2 regions of the Halobacillus sp. AWH4_228 genome follow, and region 2 is predicted to be linked to the other one. Evidence: riboswitches for the same ligand, from Rfam matches in the RefSeq annotation. Region 2 holds a riboswitch; the other holds the start of a gene.
The links. A riboswitch is a leader RNA that binds a small molecule or an ion and turns the genes downstream of it on or off. The one in region 2 is predicted to bind S-adenosylmethionine.

Region 1 (5,257 bases), 690 kb from region 2:
TCTTTCAAATGCCGTCCCATATGAGGCATCAGCTTATTCCACGCCATAGGGTTGGCGGCGATGGTTTGAAACAATGCCATTTCGTTGTCTGTCCACTTCCGGAGCGATTGAATATAATCCAATGTCAGCTGAAATCCCGGCAGCAGCTGTTCATCCCTTCGACTCTGAAAACGATCCAGGGCTGTTTTCCAATCCACCCCTTCATCCATCTGCTGAAAAGCATCGGCCAGCAGAAAAGACTGTAGAAACGCATCATTGATTCCAAGCCCCGTACTTGGATCTTTACTGTGACCAGCATCTCCAAGGAGGACCCAGCCCTCTCCATAAGCATTCCTGAAAAAGTTCGGCATTCCGGGGGTTCCGATAATCTTTCCCTGCAGAACTGCCCCTTCCATCCTTTTCTTCATTCCGTAAAATTGATTAAACGTTTGTTCAAATGTATCCTGCGGCGCTTTCATCATGTCCGTAAATTCCCCAGGGTGGATTTCAATACCGAGACAATCCCGGTTTTCCTCCATTGGAAATACAAAGCCGATTCGTCCTTCATGCAGGAAAATCTCCGTTACAGGTTCGCTTAACGGCTCCACGCCTGTGTAATAACCGTATAAGACCGGACGGAGAGGCTTCGTTTCCCGATACTTCTCTGCTTCCGTCCAGGCAGCGATGTTCGAGTTCTTTCCATCCGCTCCGGCCACCCACGCTGCACAGGCCTCCCACGCTTCCCCTTCTGTTTCAAGGTGAAGCCCGGCAACGCGCCCGTCCTCTCTGATCAAACCTCTTGCTGACGTACGCGGCATAAAAGTGACGGAACTCAACGCCTCGGCCTGCTCGATCAGAAGAGGGTCCAGGACATCTCGTTTAGGTATAATCGTATAATCCGCTCTCGGTCCTTCTATAAAACTTTGGCCGATATACGTCCGCATCCGGCTCACTTTTCTCAAACCGGTCTTCTCCAGTTTATGAAGGATGCCCAGTTCCTCAAGGAAGCGGGTATGGGACATAAAGTGAGTAGACAGTGTGTCACTCGGAAACGCGGCTTTATCGATCAACAGGACACGCTTCCCCATTTTCCCGAGCAGGACAGCCAGACTTGCCCCAGCTGCCCGGGCTCCTGTAATGATCACGTCATATGTATGATTCATTCCGGTCCTTCCTTTCTTTCTCAACCTGTGTCCCATCATAATCGGTTTCACGCAAAAAAACTACAGCCACAGGAAAACAAGCATAGGAAGCCATAAAAAAATCCCCTGGACGGGGATTTTTTAAAAGGTACGCTCTTCTTCAACTTCGTGATTCTGGTCAAGGATGTACAAGCGGCTCGGTTTGTTCTTTTTCGCGATTTCTTCCGCTTTTTCTACAGCTGTATCACGCTCATCAAATAAATCTGTCGGAGCTACGTCCTCAATTTTTACGAACCATCCGGTTACATCTTTATTTGGTACTACACTATATTCCTTCATGAAAACATCTCCTTCAACATAGACTTAATTATCCATTCCCGCCCTATTATAGATTTAAACACCCTTGTTTCAAGCTGGGAATTGACAAGAGAGCTGGACCCCTTTATAATTTCAAACAAGTCAGATAAATTAAATATTGAAAACTCTTATCGTGAGCGGCAGAGGGACTAGGCCCTGAGACGCCCGGCAACCTTCAAGGAAAACTTGAAAAGGTGCTACATCCTACAGATCAGATGATCTGAAAGATAAGGGGAGGTAAGCATACATAAAAGCCCTCTTCTTACTTACAGAAGAGGGTTTTTCTTTTTCCCTCTACACCGAGGATCAGGATGTCCTGGAAATCATAAGGAGGAATGAAACAATGACCAATTCAAATCATGTATACGGTGATGAAACACAGCTGCTTCACGGTGGACAGGAAGCTGATCCAGCAACAGGATCGCGTGCTGTTCCCATCTATCAGACAACGTCATATGTATTTAATGATACCGATCATGCCCAGAACCTATTCGCCCTGGCCGAACCAGGGAACATCTATTCCAGAATCACAAACCCGACGGTCGATGTATTTGAGCAGCGTGTTGCCCTTCTGGAAGACGGTGCCGCTGCTGTCGCTACAGCTTCCGGGATGGCGGCAATCACGATGGCCGTCCTGAACGTTGCCGGAGCCGGAGATACCATCCTCACTTCCTCCAACTTGTACGGAGGTACGTATAACTTATTCGTCCACACCCTTCCCCGCTATGGTGTGAACGTTGTTTTCGTAGATGGGAACGATCCTAATGCCTTTGAGGAAGCTGTTACACCTGAAACGAAAGCGATTTTTGCTGAAACCATCGGGAACCCAAGCCTGAATGTGCTGGACTTTGAAGCGGTAGCGGATATTGCCCACGCCCATCACATTCCCTTGATTGTCGACAACACCTTCGCCACCCCTTATGTATGCAAACCGATCGCCTGGGGAGCCGATATCGTTGTCCACTCCGCAACGAAGTGGATCGGGGGCCATGGTACAGCTATCGGCGGTATTGTCGTAGACAGCGGGCGTTTTGACTGGAATCACGAAAAATTCCCGGGTTTTACTGAGCCTGATGAAAGCTACAACGGCATCCGCTTCGGTATTGATGCTGGACCTGCCGGCTATGCGGTTAAGCTCCGTGTTCAGATTTTGAGAGATATCGGCGCCTGCCTGAGCCCCCAGAACGCCTTCCTGCTCCTGCAGGGACTTGAAACGCTTCACCTGAGAATCGAAAAGCATGCAGAACAGGCCTATGAGATTGCTGCATACCTGCAGAATCATGAAGGGGTGGATTGGGTGAATTACCCTGGACTGCCGGATCACCCTACTCATGACCTTGCCCGAAAGTATTTGAAAGGCGGAGCCGGATCCATGGTTGTCTTCGGAATCAAAGGGGGACGCGAAGCCGGTCGTAAATTGATCGATCACTCCACACTCTGGTCCCACGTAGCTAATGTGGGTGATGCGAAATCATTGATCATCCATCCGGCATCCACCACCCATCAGCAGTTGAATGAGGAGAACTTGAAAAAGTCCGGTGTTTCCGAAGAACTTGTCCGCTTGTCGGTTGGTCTGGAATCTGTGACTGATCTTATACAGGACTTGGATCAAGCCATAGAAAAGGCCAATGGATACAGCCGCCCTTATAAGGAACAGCCTCATCCAGCGGAGACCGTTCTCCGTTCCTCTCTCGACCGGTCCAATGGGAACATCCGCCGGAAAACGATCGGCGTCATTCCTGATCAGCCGGGAGGCCTGCAGGAGGAAGCCTCCAAGTTGGAGCGGTTCGGTTTTGATGTGACTACTTTTTCAAAGGTGGAAGACATTCTGGAACAGAACGATCCAGCTTTCGATATTCTTTACTTTGAAACCCTTGGAGAAAACCAAACGGATCTGGCCCAGTCGGCGAATCCATCGGTCATCTGGTCCAAAACTGCTTCTTCCCTGAAAAATGAACAAATCCTATCCGGTGCGAGCCTTTACGAGACGATCGTTTCGATCCGCTCAGGACACCACTTATCTCAAACACTCGTCACTGTATAATGGCCAGAAAGGAGAATGAAAGCATGTCTTTAAAAAACCCCGCCAGCCAGACAGCAGCTTTGGAAACGATTGAACTGGGACCCTTCCATTTCGAATCCGGCGGACGGCTGGAATCTGTCGAACTGGCTTACGAACGCACCGGCCCGTCTCATGCTCCCGTCATTGTCGTCTGCCACGCTTTAACCGGGAACCAGGCAGCTGTGGGTACGGAAGAGCAGCCCGGCTGGTGGGCAGGATTAATCGGGGAGGGGGAGCCAATCGACACCTCCCTGTTCCAAGTGATTACTTTCAATGTTCTGGGAGGTTGTCACGGGTCTACAGGTCCCGCCAGTATGAATCCGGATACAGGCAGACCATTCCGTCAGCATTTCCCTAAAGTGACCATCCGGGATATGGTCCGTGCCCAGTATGAGGCTTTAAAAAAGATGGGCATTCATCAGGTCAAAGCTGTTGCGGGAGGATCGCTTGGAGGTATGCAGGCGTATGAGTGGGGGCTCCTCTACCCTGACTTTATGGAGAAGCTGCTGATTATGGCTGCCACCCCCTACTTAAGTGATTACGGCATCGCCTTCAATCATATCGGGGCGAAAGCCATTAAAAACGATCCTTTTTTCCAAGACGGGAACTACACGACGAATGAGTCCCTGCAGGGGTTTGAAATTGCGCGGATGACCGGCATGGTGACTTACAGAAGCCCTGCTCTTTTTGAAAAAAGGTTTGACCGGTCCAATGGAGGAGACACTTATGAAATTCAGTCCTACCTGGATTATCAGGGAGATAAAATCAAAGAACGGTTTGACGCGAACAGCTACTTGTACCTGCTTGATGCAATGAATAACCATGACATCGGGAGAAACCGGGGAGGATGGAAAGCGGCCGCCGCTCAGTATAAAGCAGACTTGATCACGTTCAGTTTTGAACACGACCTGCTGTATCCAGAAGAGCTGATTTCCGCTTTTTCATCGGCGGCACCGAAGGCCGTCCACAGGCATATCCCTACGGATTATGGTCACGACGGCTTTCTCGTTGAATTCGAACAATGGGGCCGTTTCATCAAAGATGAGCTGAATGAGGACTAGAAAACATAAAAAAGACGGGTAGACGAACACGATGTTCATCTACCCGTCTTTTTTATGATGGAAGATCACTGACTTTCACAAATTGAAACCCTTGGGAAGTTAACTGTTCCAGCACAAGCTCTACGACTTCAGGGGTCCGGCTCTCTAATTCATGGAGAAGAATCACTGAACCATCCTCTGCCTGTGAAATAATCTCTTCCGCTATTTCCTCCGGCTCCTGTTCGCTCCACTCTTCGGAATAGAGCGTCCATGGAACCGTATTCCAATCGCCTTTATAAGCCTTTGGAGGATTCTCGCCAAACGGCAGTCTCAATCCAGCCGTTTCTACTCCCGCGGCCTGCTTGATCACGTCCTGGGCAGCGAGGATCTGCTCATCCACCTCTTCCGGATTTAACCGGGCGAGGCGGGGATGATCCCACGTATGATTTCCGATTTCATGACCCTGCTCAGCCACCATCCGGGCCGTTTCCGGGTAATAGGACACCCGTTTTCCGATCATGAAAAACGAGCCTTTGGCGTCATACTTCTCCAGAAGGTTGAGAATATCCACTGTCCATGTTGGATGAGGACCGTCATCAAAAGTGAGAGCAGCTCTCTTTTCTCCGGTTTCCACCCCAAGGTCATCCGTTGAAACAGCCTCCACGGGGCTTTGCTCC
Region 2 (5,257 bases):
TACAATATCTGAGCTGGCTGATCAGGATCATTATTTTGAAACGCATGGTCCTGTCCTTTTCCGGCATCTGCCGGGAAACTTGAAAAATAACGACCGGTTCAGCTTCATGATGAAGGATGAGGTTCTGCCGGAATGTTTAAAGCGTCTGGAACACCGCTAAACAGAAAAAATCCGCCGTTTGGATAACGGCGGATTTTTTTCTGTTTAGTTTGTGTGGTGGGTCGGGCCGGCCTGTTTGATTTTATCACTGGCATACGTGAACTTTTTGAAGTTGGCATGAAACTTTTCAGCAAGTTCTTTGGCACTTTCATCATAAGCGGCAGGATTGTTCCACGTTTTTCTCGGGAATAAGACTTCGTCCGGTACTCCCGGGCAGTGGGTCGGGATGTGAAGGCCGAACACAGGGTCTTTATAAGTTTCGGCAGAACTCAGTTCACCTTCCAGAGCGGCATGGATCATGGAACGCGTGTAACTCAGTTTGATACGCTCGCCTTCTCCGTAGGCTCCCCCTGACCAGCCTGTATTGACAAGGAAGACGTCCGTATTGAACTGGTCTATTTTCTCTCCGAGCATTTCAGCATATGCTGATGGAGCAAGCGGAAGGAAAGGGGAGCCGAAGCAGGCGGAGAAAGTCGCTTCCGGCTTGGTAATCCCTCTCTCTGTTCCAGCCAGTTTACTCGTATAGCCGCTTAGAAAATGGTACATCGCCTGTTCTTTTGTTAAACGGCTGATTGGTGGGAGGACTCCCGTGGCATCAGCTGTCAAGAAAATGATGGCATTTGGGTGGCCGGCAATACTTGGCTGGACTGTATTATCAATGTGATCCAGTGGGTAGGCGGCCCGTGTATTTTCCGTCAGGCTCGTATCGTCATAATCCGGCGCGTGCGAATCCGGCTGAAGGACGACGTTTTCCAAAACCGAGCCGAAATGAATGGCATCATAGATCTGCGGTTCTTTTTCTTTGGACAGGTTGATGCACTTCGCATAGCATCCCCCTTCAATGTTAAAGACACCGTAGGGGGACCAGGCGTGCTCATCGTCCCCGATCAGGCGGCGCTGAGGATCAGCGGACAGAGTCGTTTTTCCTGTGCCCGACAGACCGAAGAACAGAGCAACGTCGCCTTCTTTGCCGATGTTGGCCGAGCAGTGCATCGGAAGGACGTTCTTTTCCGGAAGCAGGTAGTTCATGACGGAGAAGATGGACTTCTTGATTTCCCCTGCGTATTCTGTTCCTCCGATGAGGACAACGCGGTGTTTAAACGAAACCATGATGAACGCTTCGGAATTCGTACCATCCACGTCAGGATCTGCTTTGAAGGTTGGAGCAGATATGACAGTGAACTCTGTGTCATGCTCCTCCAATTCGGATGCCTCCGGCCGGATGAACATTTGGCGGGCGAATAAGTTGTGCCAGGCGAATTCTGTAAGAACCTGCATAGGAAGGCGGTAGCGCTCATCCGCTCCTGCAAAACCTTTGAAGACGAATAACTCCCTGCGGTCTTTCAAATAATCGAGCACTTTATGGTATAATTTCACAAACGTATCATCGTCAATAGGCTGGTTCACAGCACCCCATTCGACTTTATCTTCGGTTACGTCGTCACGGACAATGAATTTGTCCTTTGGTGAGCGTCCCGTATAGGTACCTGTCGTAGCCTGAACGGCCCCTTTTTCCGTTAGTGTACCTTCATTGCGGTATAAAATCTTTTCCACTAAATGTGGAACAGATAATTGGTGGTGGACATGGTCCTGGGAAAGTAGAAGATTAAGTTCTGACAGTTGGTTTATTGTACTCATATGCATCGTCCCGCCTTTGCAGTTTAATAATGTGAGATTAGTATAACACATTTATTTTAATCGTCCATACTATTCAGTGGATTGTGGGAAAGTTTTCAACACTGCCATATTTCATGGCTGTTATTATCCTATGATGGTTTGAACAGAACGTTTATCCAGGTTGAATCTGGATGGAAGGGGTGCGTCGAAACCCGATGAATCCAATTGACATTAAACACGCTTTTCGATACGATAGCTGAGAACGGAAACTCTCTTATCCAGAGTTGGTGGAGGGACAGGCCCTTTGAAACCCAGCAACCGTCCGCAGGGACATGGTGCTAACCTGAAGCAAGGAGTCAGCTCCTTGGACGATAAGAGCGAAAGGAAGCAGCCCCTTTCCTCGGTATAGGAAGGGTTTTTTCTTTTTATAAGAAGGAAATGTCCATGACCAGGCCTTGCCGCCTGTTTATTATTTCTGACTGAGAACGTGCACGAAAATGTTTTCGGATCCAGGATGACACTATGAAATGAACTTATGTTTTTCTACACATACTGGTAAAGAGTTCCGTCTAATACTTTGTACTTACAGAAGGAGGAGTTTTTAGAATGCCAGCGAACCGCCGGTTATTCACATCAGAATCCGTGACAGAAGGTCATCCGGACAAAATCTGTGACGCTATTTCTGATGCTATTTTAGATGAAATTTTAAAAAACGACCCGAATGCAAGGGTGGCATGTGAGACAACAGTAACTACGGGACTTGTCCTGGTTTCCGGTGAAATCAGTACGAATACCTATGTTGATATTCCATCGATCGTGCGCCAGACGATTAAAGATATTGGATATACACGAGCAAAATACGGCTTTGATGCAGATACATGTGCCGTTTTGACGGCTATTGATGAGCAGTCCCCGGATATCGCAGGGGGAGTGGATGTTGCGCTTGAATCCCGTGAAGGGAAAATGAGCGATGATGAAATAGAAGCCATCGGTGCCGGTGACCAGGGACTGATGTTCGGCTTTGCCAACAATGAAACGCCCGAATTGATGCCGCTGCCTATTTCTCTTGCCCACAAACTTTCCAAGCGTCTTTCTGATGTCCGCAAAGACGGAACACTCGATTACCTTCGTCCTGACGGCAAGACGCAGGTAACGATTGAATATGATGAAAATGATCAGCCGGTCCGCGTGGATACGATTGTTATTTCGACGCAGCACGCTGAAGAAGTCACGCTCGAACAGATCCAGAAGGATTTGAAAGAGCAGGTGATCGGGCCCGTTGTACCGGAAGGCTATATTGATGATGAAACCAAATACTTTATCAATCCGACCGGGCGTTTTGTAATCGGAGGTCCTCAAGGGGACGCCGGTTTAACAGGACGTAAGATCATCGTAGATACGTACGGTGGATATGCGCGTCACGGTGGTGGTGCCTTCAGTGGGAAGGATGCGACCAAAGTGGACCGTTCTGCTGCATACGCGGCTCGTTATGTTGCGAAAAACATCGTAGCTGCAGGTCTTGCGGATACAGTGGAAGTCCAGCTCGCCTATGCAATCGGGGTGGCCCAGCCGGTTTCCATTTCCATCAATACCAGCGGGTCCGGCAAAGTGTCGGAAGAAAAGCTGGTGGACGCTGTGCGTGACTTGTTTGACCTCCGTCCTGCTGGAATCATTAAAATGCTCGATCTTCGTAAACCTATTTACCGTGATACGTCTGCCTACGGCCATTTTGGACGGACAGATGTTGAGTTTCCATGGGAACGTACGGATAAAGCGGAAGAGCTCAGCGGTCGTTTTCAATAAAAAAAAGCTGTTTCCTTGTTGGAGGAAACAGCTTTTTTTATTTTCACGAGTTGCACTAACGGCAGAGTACGCATTGATTTGATACGGCTATCCACTTCCCTCTGTATGTCTTCTGATCATGCAGGCATCGAGCTGAAAAGCATTTCAGCCCCGAAGGTTCTTATAGTACTGCCCTTTTGCGACATACGATTTCCGGATCCGGTCCATTTCCTTGTAATCCTCTTCTGTTAAGGAACGGATCACCTTGGCCGGCCGTCCGAAGGCCAGTGTATCCGGAGGGATTTCTTTTCCGGGCGGAACAAGGCTTCCTGCTCCGATAAAGGCCCGCTCCCCTATGACAGCGCCATCCAGAATCATGGATCCCATGCCGATCAAAGCGTCCTGTTTAATGTGTGCAGAATGCAGGGTAACCTGGTGCCCGACCGTAACGCCGTCTTCCAGTATGAGAGGCTGGTCAGGGCTTTGGTGCAGCATGCTCAGATCCTGGACATTTGTGTTCTTACCGATATGTACCGATGAGACATCGCCGCGGATGACCGTCTTAAACCAGATGCTTGCGTTCTCTTCTATGACAACATCCCCGGTAATGACGGCATCTTCTGCTGTAAAAGCTGATGGGTGGATGAGAGGTCGTTTTCCTTTATATTCGCAAATCATACGAAGCCCCCTTATAATATGAGTAACATCAGTATATCAAATGAAAAGAGGGATCGGCTGTGGAAAAACTGGAATCGGCCCGTGATCGTGCAACCATCATTCTCGTCCATGGCGCTTTTGAGCATATGGGAAGGTATAAGGAACTTGCTGATCGTTTCCGTCAGGACGGTTTTTCGGTGATTTATGGAGACCTGCCGGGGCAGGGGTTGTCTGATGGGAAGAAAGGTCATATCCGTTCGTTTGGTGATTACGTTGAAACCATTCAAAGCTGGTATGAGCAGGCGGATCCGGATAAAAAAATTTTCCTTCTCGGCCACAGCATGGGGGGGTTGGCTGTGATTCGTTTTATGGAGGAAAAGCAGCCGCAGCTGGATGGTGTGATTTTATCTTCTCCTGCTGTACAGATCCGGAATAAAACGGCCCGCCCGCTGGAGGCTTTTTCCTATCTATTGAATGTTTTTACCCCTTCGCTGCGTATGAAAGCGGGACAGAATCCCGAAAATGTAACTAGAAACCAAATCAAGGTTGAAGAATTCCGTCAGGATCCGCTTGTCATTGATAAAGTATCGGTGCGGTGGTACCGTGAGTTTCAAAAGGCGGGAATCCGGGCGTTTCAACAAGTCAGCCGTTTTCCTGATGTGCCTCTTTTAGTGATGCAGGCAGAGGAAGACCTTTTAGTGGATCCGGCACGCACAAAAGAATGGTTCAATCATGTCGATACCAGTGAAAAAAGTTATAAGCTGTGGCCGGGTCTTTACCATGAGATTTTTAATGAACCGGAAAATGACCAGGTCTATCACCATACACGATCTTTTTTGAGCAACATAATAAATGAACGTTAGGAGTGTCCACCCTTGAAGGAGTCCGTTCCAAGCAATGCTGTCCATCTGCTTTACGAAGTGTATCGGAATGTGTTTCCGCGAGTACATAAAGAACTAGCCTATTGGAAAGATGCTGCCTCCCGAATCCCTGATGAAGAATTAAGAACGCAGGCCCAGGCCAGTATCAAGGATAAAACGTT

Region 1: linked by a shared signal. The riboswitch ahead of ACXADP_RS03195 (O-acetylhomoserine aminocarboxypropyltransferase/cysteine synthase family protein) and the one ahead of metK (methionine adenosyltransferase) in region 2 are both predicted to bind S-adenosylmethionine.

Annotation. Positions count from the first base shown of each region.
Region 1 is NZ_JBSWTE010000001.1:631,965-637,221, reverse strand. Features, by position in the region: gene ACXADP_RS03205 (FAD-dependent monooxygenase) at 1-1,142, opposite strand, end outside; gene ACXADP_RS03200 (DUF2188 domain-containing protein) at 1,263-1,460, opposite strand; SAM riboswitch class I at 1,604-1,712, shown strand; gene ACXADP_RS03195 (O-acetylhomoserine aminocarboxypropyltransferase/cysteine synthase family protein) at 1,822-3,522, shown strand; gene metX (homoserine O-acetyltransferase MetX) at 3,546-4,601, shown strand; gene ACXADP_RS03185 (polysaccharide deacetylase family protein) at 4,654-5,257, opposite strand, start outside.
Region 2 is NZ_JBSWTE010000001.1:1,318,379-1,323,635, forward strand. Features, by position in the region: gene ytkD (RNA deprotection pyrophosphohydrolase) at 1-160, shown strand, start outside; gene pckA (phosphoenolpyruvate carboxykinase (ATP)) at 205-1,797, opposite strand; SAM riboswitch class I at 2,048-2,154, shown strand; gene metK (methionine adenosyltransferase) at 2,383-3,579, shown strand; gene ACXADP_RS06535 (gamma carbonic anhydrase) at 3,724-4,236, opposite strand; gene ACXADP_RS06540 (lysophospholipase) at 4,296-5,078, shown strand; gene ACXADP_RS06545 (tetraprenyl-beta-curcumene synthase family protein) at 5,091-5,257, shown strand, end outside.